One region of the Acidiphilium sp. C61 genome, then DNA from elsewhere that is predicted to be linked to it. Evidence: riboswitches for the same ligand, from Rfam matches in the RefSeq annotation. Region 1 holds a riboswitch; the other holds the start of a gene.
What was found. Region 1 has a riboswitch for cobalamin ahead of metE (5-methyltetrahydropteroyltriglutamate--homocysteine S-methyltransferase). Riboswitches for the same ligand answer to the same signal wherever they lie in the genome.
Positions count from the first base shown of each region.

Region 2: another riboswitch for cobalamin. It lies ahead of HUW10_RS07725 (TonB-dependent siderophore receptor); the one in region 1 lies ahead of metE (5-methyltetrahydropteroyltriglutamate--homocysteine S-methyltransferase).

Region 1 is NZ_CAJHNI010000005.1:2,093,047-2,098,072, reverse strand. It holds gene thrS (threonine--tRNA ligase) at 1-607, shown strand, start outside; gene HUW10_RS12665 (hypothetical protein) at 921-1,523, shown strand; gene HUW10_RS12660 (IclR family transcriptional regulator C-terminal domain-containing protein) at 1,564-2,385, opposite strand; gene HUW10_RS12655 (OsmC family protein) at 2,590-3,036, opposite strand; cobalamin riboswitch at 3,148-3,382, shown strand; gene metE (5-methyltetrahydropteroyltriglutamate--homocysteine S-methyltransferase) at 3,495-5,026, shown strand, end outside.
Region 2 is NZ_CAJHNI010000005.1:1,047,156-1,052,181, reverse strand. It holds gene HUW10_RS07725 (TonB-dependent siderophore receptor) at 1-1,258, opposite strand, end outside; cobalamin riboswitch at 1,364-1,573, opposite strand; gene HUW10_RS07720 (haloacid dehalogenase type II) at 1,607-2,290, opposite strand; gene HUW10_RS07715 (glutathione S-transferase family protein) at 2,305-3,003, opposite strand; gene HUW10_RS07710 (TetR/AcrR family transcriptional regulator) at 3,092-3,694, opposite strand; gene HUW10_RS07705 (DsbA family protein) at 3,796-4,461, shown strand; gene metZ (O-succinylhomoserine sulfhydrylase) at 4,555-5,026, shown strand, end outside.

The DNA of each region.
Region 1 (5,026 bases):
CCTGCGCTCGGCCTGCGAAACCGCCGGCGTCGAATTCACCGTCAATCCCGGCGAAGGCGCCTTCTACGGCCCGAAACTCGAATTCGTCCTGCGCGACGCGATCGGGCGGGACTGGCAGTGCGGCACGCTCCAGGTCGATTTCGTCCTCCCCGAGCGGCTCGACGCCTCCTACGTCACCGCCGAATCCGGCCGCGCCCGCCCGGTCATGCTGCACCGCGCGATCGTGGGCAGTTTCGAGCGCTTCATCGGCATTTTGATCGAGAACTGCGCCGGCCGCTTCCCGCTCTGGCTCGCCCCCACCCAGGCGGCCGTCGCCAGCATCGTCACCGACGCCAACGACTATGCCGAGACGGTCGCCGCACGGCTCAAGGCCGCCGGCCTCGCCGTCGTCACCGACACCCGCAACGAAAAGATCAACGCCAAGGTGCGCGACCTCTCGCTCGCCCTGGTGCCGAACATCCTCGTCGTCGGCCGCCGCGAGGCCGAGCAGCAGACCGTCTCGATCCGCCGCCTCGGTTCCGACAAGCAGGACAGCATGACCCTCGACGAGGCCATCGCCACCCTCAAGGCAGAGGCCACCCCGCCCGACCTCCGCCCCGGCGACTAGAGCACTTTCCGATCCTTACGGATCGGATGTCGTGCTCTATCTTGTTGATGATCAGAGCATCTTTATCCGATCCGAAAGGATCGGATGATGAGCTATAATATTGATAAACAGAGCATCTTTATCCGATCCGAAAGGATCGGATGATGCTCTGGCCCCGCCGCCGCGCGGAAACGGAGCGGTCCGGCGCCAGAGGGACGAAAAACCAGCGGAACGAAAAACCAGCGGAACGAAAAAAGGAGCGAAAAAGGCCGGGGGGAGCAAAACAGGAGAAAAACATTGCCCACCCCGGAGCAAATATGTTCCTGTTCTGTTCATGGATGTCGCACTCCGTTTCCGGATCATGATCGACGTGCTGTGCGGTGCTGTGGCGCGCCGTGCCGCCGCCGGCGCCTTTGGTGCGGATGGCGGCCCGCTCGGCGCCCTGCTCTGGACCCGGCTGCAACGCTATGCGCGGCATTTCGCCCGCCTCTGCGCCGCTCCTGCGCCGCCGCCGCGCCCCCGTCGCCACCCGCGCCCGCAGCATGGCGACAAGACGGGGCATAGTGACGAGACGGATCAAAAAAAGAACGGCTGCAAGCCCATCCTGCCGCGCCGCCCCGCCTGGCTGCTGGCGCCGGTCCCCGAGGCCGCCGCCGCCGCCGGCCTGCTCCGCGCCCTGCTCGCCGATCCCGCATTGCAGCGCCGCATCGGCGCGGAACCCCGCCTCGGCCGCATCCTCCGCCCGCTCTGCCACAGCCTTGGCCTGAAGCTCCCGGCGATGCTCCGCCTCGCGCCGCGCGCAAGGCGCACCCCCCGCCCCAAACCCGAACCCGTCCCGAACAACACGGACTGCTCAGGCGCAAAACTCCCGCGCCGCTTCCGCCCGCCCGCCTGGCTGCGCCGACGCGAGCGGCTGCGCGACCCGCCGGGCTGGTGATCCTGTTGCCGATCCTCTTCTGGCGTTTCCGCGTCCCCGCTCAGCCGAGCAGGGCGACCGCCCGCGCGCATTGCGCCGCCGCCTCGCGGATCGCGGGCAGGATGCGGCGCATCACCTCGTCATGCGACACCCGCGCCGCGTTGGTGGCGACATTGAGGGCAACCGCCTGCCGGCTCCCCTTGCCCGGCACCGCGACCGAAACCGAGCGCAGGCCGAGTTCCAGTTCCTGGTCGTTGAGCGCGAACCCGTCCCGCCGCACTGCCGCCAGCCGTTCGAGCAGCAGCGCCGGGTCGGTGATGGTCGCCTGGGTGAACGCCGGCAGCGGCCCGCGCCCATACCGGGCGCGCACCTCCTCCTCGCTCAGCGTGGCGAGCAGCGCCTGCCCCATCGAGGTCGCGTGCGCCGGCAGCCGGCTGCCCACCCCGAGCGAGAGCGACATCAGCCGCTGCGGCGCGGCCGACCGCGCGACATACACGATCTCCGTCCCGTCCAGCACCGCCGCCGAGCTCGATTCGCCCAGCCGCTGCGTCAGCCCGGTCAGATAGGGTTCGATGAGTTCGGGAAAGCGCAGGCTGCCGAGATAGGCATAGCCCAGCTCCAGCACCCGCGGCGTGAGGGTGAACCACCGGTCGGTCTGCACCGCATAGCCGAGGTCGCAGAGGGTGAGCAGAAACCGCCGCGCCGCCGAGCGCTGCAACCCGGTCACCCTGGCGGCGTCCGACAGCGTCATCTTCGGCCGGTCCGGCCCGAAGGCGCACAATATCGCCAGCCCCCGGGCGAAACTCTCGACATGGTCGCGCGGGTTGGTCAGGCTCGGGCGCGGCAGCCTGGATGGTCCGGTCTCGTCTGGCGCAGTTGGCATCCGTGCGTTCTGCGCACATCTCCCCTGCGGATGCAAGATGGCAGACCGCCCGGCGTCCGGGCGGGGCGAAAATCGTTAACCTTTCCCACGCCAAGGGCGAGCTTCCGGATTCCCCCCGCGCTTGTCCACAGGCTTATTCAGATTTCTGTGGACAACTCGTGCGAAGCCCGGATCGCAAAAGCCTGATTTGGTTACGGTCTTGCTTCAGCCCTTCACCCGCGTGCCGCTGCCGTCGGTCACCCTCACCTCGATCGGGATCCCCCGCGCGACCGAGGCGCCGACGGTGCAGAACTGCTCGAACTGGCCGAGAATCCGGTCGAGATGCCCGATCGTCCCGGCCTCGGCGGCGAACCCGATGGCAACATGGATCGCCTGCACCCGCAGCCTCCGGTTCTCGTCGCGCTCCACGGTCGCCCGCGCGGTGGTGGTGATCGCCCCCGGCGCCTCGCGAAACTTGGTCATCGCGAAATGAAAGCTGGACGACATGCACGAGCCCACCGCCGCGAGCAGCAGCTGCACCGGCTCCGGCCCCGCCCCGCCGCCGAGCGGCGGCGGCTCGTCGGAGACGAGCTTCGGCAAGCCGCCGCCGAATTCGGTCTCGAACCGGTAATTCTCGATCTGCCGCAGGACGATCTCGTGCGTGTCGGCCATCTTGCCTGTCTCCTTCTGCCGCGCGCAGTCTGCACCCGGCGCGCCGCCGCCGCCAGACCGCCATCCGGCCATCCGCGACACCCCACCCTTGCCGCCCGCCCGCCGAGCCGGCATATGCAACAGGTCACCGGTCCCGCGCGAGCGGGTGAAAAGGGAACATCGTGCGCTTCGGCCGGGCCTGATTGTCCCGGAAGCAAGTCGATGGCTGCCCCCGCAACTGTCAGCGGCGAGCCGGTGGTCCGTCCGCCCGCAAGGGCGAGCCACTGAACCGGAACCGGTTCGGGAAGGCAGGGCCACCAGCGTCGACCCGCGAGCCAGGAGACCTGCCGGTGTCGCATCAACCAACGCTGCCGGGCGGGGTGCACCGGAAGCCGGAGCCAACCCATGACTGCACGCATCAGCGGCAGCGCCTGCCGCGCGCGCCTCGTTCGCCTCCCCGCACGCCAGGGAGGCCGCGCATGAGCATCGCCACCAATCTCGGCTTCCCCCGCATCGGCCGCCGGCGCGAGCTGAAGGCCGCACTCGAGGCCCATTGGGCCGGCGAGCTCACCGAAACCGCCCTGCACGATGCCGCCCGCGCCCTGCGCGCCGGGTCGCAAGCGCTGCAACAGGGGCTCGGCATCGGCCACATCCCGTGCAACGACGCCTCGCTCTACGACCATGTGCTGGATACCGCCTGCATGTTCGGCGCGATCCCGCCGGGTTATGGCTGGCGCGGGGGGGAGGTGTCGCTCGCGACCTATTTCGCCCTCGCCCGCGGCACCGGCGGCCACGATGCCGCCACCGGCCTGCCGGCGCTCGAAATGACCAAGTGGTTCGACACGAATTATCACTACCTCGTGCCCCGTCTGTCCGCCGGGCAGCACTTCACCGTCACCGCCAACCGCCCGCTCGAACTGTTCCGCGAGGCGCTGGCCTGCCATCGCCGCACCCGGCCGGTGCTGCTCGGCCCGGTCTCGTTCCTGCTGCTCGCCAAGACCGATGACGGGTCCGACCCGCTCGACCTGCTGGACCGCCTGCTGCCCTGCTACGCGCAGGTGCTGGCGGACCTCGCGGCCGAGGGCTGCGCCTGGGTGCAGATGGACGAACCTGTCCTCGCGCTCGACCTGTCGGGCCGCGCCCGCGCCGCCTTCGCCCACGCCTATGAAACCCTCGCCCGCGGCGCCACGCCGCACCTGCTGCTGGCGAGCTATTTCGCGCCGATGGGCGACAACCTGCCCACCGCCCTCGCCTTGCCGGTCGCCGGCCTGCATCTCGATCTCGTCCGCGGCCAGGCCGATCTCGTGCCCGCCCTCGCCGCTGCCGGGCCGGCACGCCATCTCTCGCTCGGCCTGATCGACGGGCGGAACGTCTGGCGGGCGGACCTTCGCGCCGCCCTCGCCACCGCGCGCGAGGCGGCGCGCGCCCTCGGCGGCACCGAGCGGCTGATGATCGCGCCGAGCTGCAGCCTGCTGCACGTCCCGGTCGATCTCGCGCAGGAAGACCGGCTCGATCCGGCGATCCGGCCCTGGCTTGCCTTCGCCACCCAGAAACTCGCCGAGATCGCCACCATCGCCCGCGGCCTCGACGAGGGCGACCACGCGATCGCCGAGCCGCTGGAGATCGCCGATGCCGCCCGCCGCAGCCGCGCCGAAAGCGCCCGGGTCCACCGGGCGGACGTCGCCGTCCGGCTGCTCGCCGCAACACCGGCGATGGAACGCCGCACACCGCCCCACGCCGCACGGCGGGCACTGCAGCGCCAGCGCCTCGACCTGCCCACCTTCCCCACCACCACGATCGGCTCGCTGCCGCAAACCTCGGGCGTGCGCCGCGCCCGGGCGGCGCTCGCGCGCAGCGAGATCAGCGCCGCCGAATACGACGAAGCGATCGCGACCTGGACGGAGGATGCGATCCGCCTGCAGGAACGGATCGGGCTCGACGTGCTGGTGCATGGCGAATTCGAGCGCAACGACATGGTCAAGTATTTCGGCGAGCAGCTCGACGGCTTCGC
Region 2 (5,026 bases), 1.0 Mb from region 1:
TCACCACGGTGCCGTAGCCGCTGACCGAGTCACCTCGGATGGCGCCCTGGACTGACAGGCGACGTGCGATGGTTGCCTGCGCGCCGACATGCCCCGCGGTGATGGATTGCGAGGCGGCGAGGCTGGAGAGGTAGGGAAAGCCGCCAAAGCTCGCATTGTAGTTCTCGATCGCCGTATCATGCGTGGTCTCGATGCCGGCGACGAGCGTCGGGTCTGTCATCGGGCCAAAATTCGGCAGGCGGATCACGTTGTTCCACTGGATCACCGTGCGGTCGCCGCGATAGCCGCTGTCGCCGGCGAACTGGTTGGGGTCGGCGGGATCGAGCAGGGTGAGGTAGCGGCGGTCGTCCTGGATATGGGCGATGTCGAGTTCGGTGGTCAGCCGGTTGTCGAACAGGTGCGATTTCACGCCGAAGCGGACGAAAACATTCGAATCGTAGCTGTTTTCATAGGGGTCGTCGAAGATCGGATATCCGAGATCGGGATACTGGGTGCCGGTCTGCCGGGCGCGGACGATCAGCGAGATCCGCGTGCCGGCGATGGGTGTGTAGCCGAGATTGACGGCGCCGAGCTTGTAGCGGAACGGGTCGCGATGCGCGGCATAGACGGCAAGCCGCCGCGCCGTCGCGTCGAACCCGGCCTGCTCGATGAGCGAACCTGTGATCGCATAATCGAATTTGCCGCTCTGGCCGGAGAGGGTAACGCTGCCTTCGCCCTGGCCGGGAAAGCCCCCGGCGATGTCGTAATCGACATGCGGTGCGCCATGGCCACGCTTGCTGATCAGGTTGATGACGCCGCCGATCGCGCCCGAGCCGTAGAGGCTGGACATCGGGCCGCGGACCACCACGATCCGCGCGATATCGCCGATGCCGGCATTGCCGAAATTGAACGCGCCGTTGGCCACCGAGGGATCATTCACCGGCACGCCGTCGCGCAGCACCAGCACGTCTTCGGAATTGGTGCCGTCGATGAAGACCGAGGTCTGGGCGCCAGGCCCACCCAGTTGCACCACGTTCAGGCCGGGAACCGTGTCGAGCGCCTGGACGAGGGTGGTCACGCCGCGCTGGCGCAGCGCGGCCGCGGTGATGACCGTGACCGATGCCGGGGTATCCGCAATGGGCGTCCGCACATAGGAGGCGGTAACCGTCTCGATCGGCACGGTGCCGGCGGGCAGCTGCGCGTTTTGGGCGTGTGCATTGGCAACAGCCCCGCACAAGGCGAGGGGAACGAAAAAACGATATCGCGCGGAGTCGCGCATGGAAAAACTCCGGTCCGGCACCCGGCGGGGCGGGCGCTGCCATAAGGGCGACCGAAGGCTACGGGACTTCACCCTTCGCTCCCGGTTCACCCCGCCCGGACGCGCGCGCATGGTCTCGGAACTGGCCGGTCTCCTGGCTCGCGGGTCAACAGCGCGCTCGGCCTTCTCGCGGGCGGGTCTGTGCCCCCTCGCAATGGCCCGGATGAACGCGCCTCACCGCTCACAGTTGCGGGGGCAGCCGCAGACGGGGCGACAAACCACCCTTCTGCGTTCCCGTTTCAGCCCTTGCGGGCCACCGATTCCTGATCAAGCTGTAGCGCCACCGGGGCTGGCGGCGCAAGCGCTGGTTCAGTCGAGGCCGAGCAGGCCGGGCAGGGCGGAGAGATCGCTGAGAACGGCATCGGGCGCGCCGGGCAGCCGCTCCGCCGGCTGTTTCGCGCGGTTGCACCAGGCGACGCGGAAGCCGAAGGCCGAGGCGCCATACGCATCCCAGCCATTGGAGGAGACGAAGCAGACCTCCTTGCGTTCCACCCCAAGGCGCGCCGGCACCATCTGGTAGACACGCTGATCGGTCTTGAACACGCCCACCGCCTCGACCGACAGCACATGGTCGAGCACGTCGCCGATCCCGGCATGGGCGATGGCGGCGGCGAGCATCGCAGGGGTGCCGTTCGAGAGAATTGCGGTGGCGATGCCCTTTGCCTTGAGGGCGCCCAGCGTTGCCTTCACCTCGGGATAGGCCGAGACGATGCGGTAGAGTGCGAGCAACGCCTCGCGCCGCTTCGGGTCGGCGAGGCTGGTCGCCTCCAGCGCGAAATCGAGCGCGTCGGCGGTGACGGTTTCGAAATCGGTATAGAGGTTCTGCAGGCTGCGCAGCCACGTGTATTGCAGCTGCTTGTCCCGCCAGAGTGTCACCAGCGCCGCGCGGCGGTCTTCCGGCACATCCGGGCAGCGGGCGACAGCGGAGCCGAAATCGAACAGCGTGCCGTAGGCATCGAACACGCAGGCGCGGACACCCTGGATTGCGGACATCGAAATCCTCCCGTTCAGGCGGCGGCCGGCAGGACGCGGGCCAGCCCGTCATAAGCGTCGAACATGCGGTCGCACCAGGCGTGCAGCGTGTCATCCTCGGCGAGGATCTTTACCGGGGTCGAGGCATGCGCCCAGAGGAAAGCGCTGAAGGCGACATGGTCGGCATAGTTCGGCGCGTCGCCGGCAAGGAATTGCTGATCCGCCAGCGTGCTGCGCAGCGGGCGCAAGGTGGCGCGGAGCGTGGCGAGATTTTCCTCGCGTGCGGCCCGCAGCGCCCCGACCGTGGTGCCGAACGCGGCCTCGCGGGTCGAGCGGAAATAGTCGCGGTCACCCTCGTGCAGGATGTCCACAAGGTCCGGCAGCACCACTTTCGCGATTGCGGGATGCACCGCTTCGCTGGTCCACTGGTTGACGAAGCGGACGAGGCTGCGGCCGACCGCGCCGCCGAACAGGCTGGGACGGTCGGGATAGGTATCCTCGAGGTAAAGCGCGATGGCCCAGCTGTCGTGAATGTTCCGGGTGCCGTCGACCAGCACGGGAACCTTGCCCTGGCCGGAAAACGCGATGGCGTCTTTCTCCATGAACCGCCAGACCACGGTCTCGCAAGGCAGACCCTTGTGCGCCAGCGCGAAACGGGTGCGCCAGCAATTGGGGCTGAAGCGCACGCGCTCGTCGGCGCCGGCGAGATCGTAAAGTTTCAGGGGTTCACGCATTCAGGGTCTCCTTGACGGCAGGCCGCACAGCAAACACCGCAGGTCCGGCGGTTACTGTCGGCGGGCTTTTTTGGGTGGTGTCTGCTGTTCATGCAGCCGCGGGCGCGGGTCTCCTGAGCCGGCTCACTGCATCCTCGACCAGGCGGTCAAGACGGCCAGGATCAGGGTCGAGCCGCGCGAAGGTGCGCAACGCGACGACGGTCCCCAGCAGCAACTCGGCTTGCGTCGCGGTATTCATGCCGGCCGGCAAAAGTCCGGCAGAATTCGCATGTTCAAGCCGCTCGTGGAAAAACTGCTGAACCCCGGCGAGGCGCGTCCCGACGATCGTCCGGGCCTCCGGGGACAGCGGGCCGCCATCCATCGCCGTGTTCACCAGGAGGCATCCGAGATGCAGCGGATCGTCCCGCGAATGATCTCGGATCAGGCCGAGAAAATCAGCGATCGAGGCGATCGGGTCAGTGCGTTCGGCGAGCTGTTCGAGAACGGGGGTCAACCCGTCATCGGCATACCGCTCGAGCGCTGCGCGGAACAGGCCGTCCTTGTCGCCATACCGGTGATACAGCGCCGCCGCGCTGAGACCCGTCGCTTCGGTAAGATCCCTGAGCGAGGTTCCCGCGTAGCCATTTTGTCTGAAGACCGGAATGGCGCGGTCGAGAACGTCATCGTCAGTCAGGAGGCGTGGGCGTGGCATGTTACACTTGAGCTCGATTGCATTTTCGTTTCCATTATAATAAACCGATCATTATAAAACAACCCATGTGACGCTGCTGGGTGATACACATAATGTGACATATGGTATATGAAGCCGACCTCGTCTACTTTATTGATCCTATGTGCGCATGGTGTTGGGGGTTCGCGCCGGTTATCGATGCGATCCGCGCACGATATTCTCGCCGTCTGGGCATCCGCATCGTTGTCGGTGGCCTTCTGCCGGGAATGCGTGTCCCCATGGATGCCGCTGCGAAAAGCCTGACTTCCGCGCACTGGGAACGGGTGCGGAAAGCATCCGGGCAATCCTTCGATGACGCATTCTTCGACCGCTCAGCCTTCGTCTACGATACGGAGCCGGCGTGCCGTGCCATCGTCGCGGCACGCCGCCGCTCGGCGGAGGACGCGCTCACTCTTCTGGCCAGCATCCAACGTTCTTTTTATCTCTGCAACGAGGATGTGACGGATCCGGTGGTGCTGGCCGGAATCGCGGCGCGCCAGGGGTTTCGCATGGAGTCGTTCCGGGAAATGCTCTGTTCCGACGAACTTGGCGTGGAGACACGGCAGGATTTCGCGCTGACACAGAAATCCGGCATCGCCGGCGTCCCGACCCTGGTCGCCGCCAGGGGGCGGGATCGGCGGTATGTGGTCGTCACTGAGGGGTTTCGGCCGGCAAAGCGGATCATTCCGATGCTGGATCGCTGGCTGCAAAGGGAATTGCCCGCGGGAGGCGCACGGCGCGCCATCTGAACTCTGTCCCAGGCCTGACCTTCGTCGCGTGCAGTGCATGGGGGATGCCGGCTTGTGGCTTGCCGTCCGACGCGGGGAGGATATAGACGGATCATGAAAGAACGACATTATCGCCCCGCGACCACTCTGGTTCATGCAGGCCAGATCCGGTCCAATTTCGCAGAGAACGCCGAAGCGCTCTATCTGACCTCCGGGTTCGTCTATGATAGCGCAGAACAGGCGGAAGCCACGTTCAAAGGCGAGATTGCCCACTATCAGTATTCCCGCTTCGGCAACCCGACCGTGAGCATGCTTGAGGCAAGGCTTGCCGCGATCGAGGGGGCTGAGGCCTGCCGCGCGACCGCCACGGGCATGGCCGCGGTCAATGCCGCGTTGCTCGCCCATCTGAAGGCCGGGGACCGGGTTGTCGCTTCGCGGGCGCTGTTCGGCTCCTGTTCGTGGATCGTCTCGACCCTGCTGCCGCGCTACGGCATTGAGAGCGTGTTCGTCGATGGAGGCGATCTCGCGGCCTGGGAAGCGGCACTGGCGCCGGGTGCGGCGCTGGTCCTGCTCGAAACACCGTCCA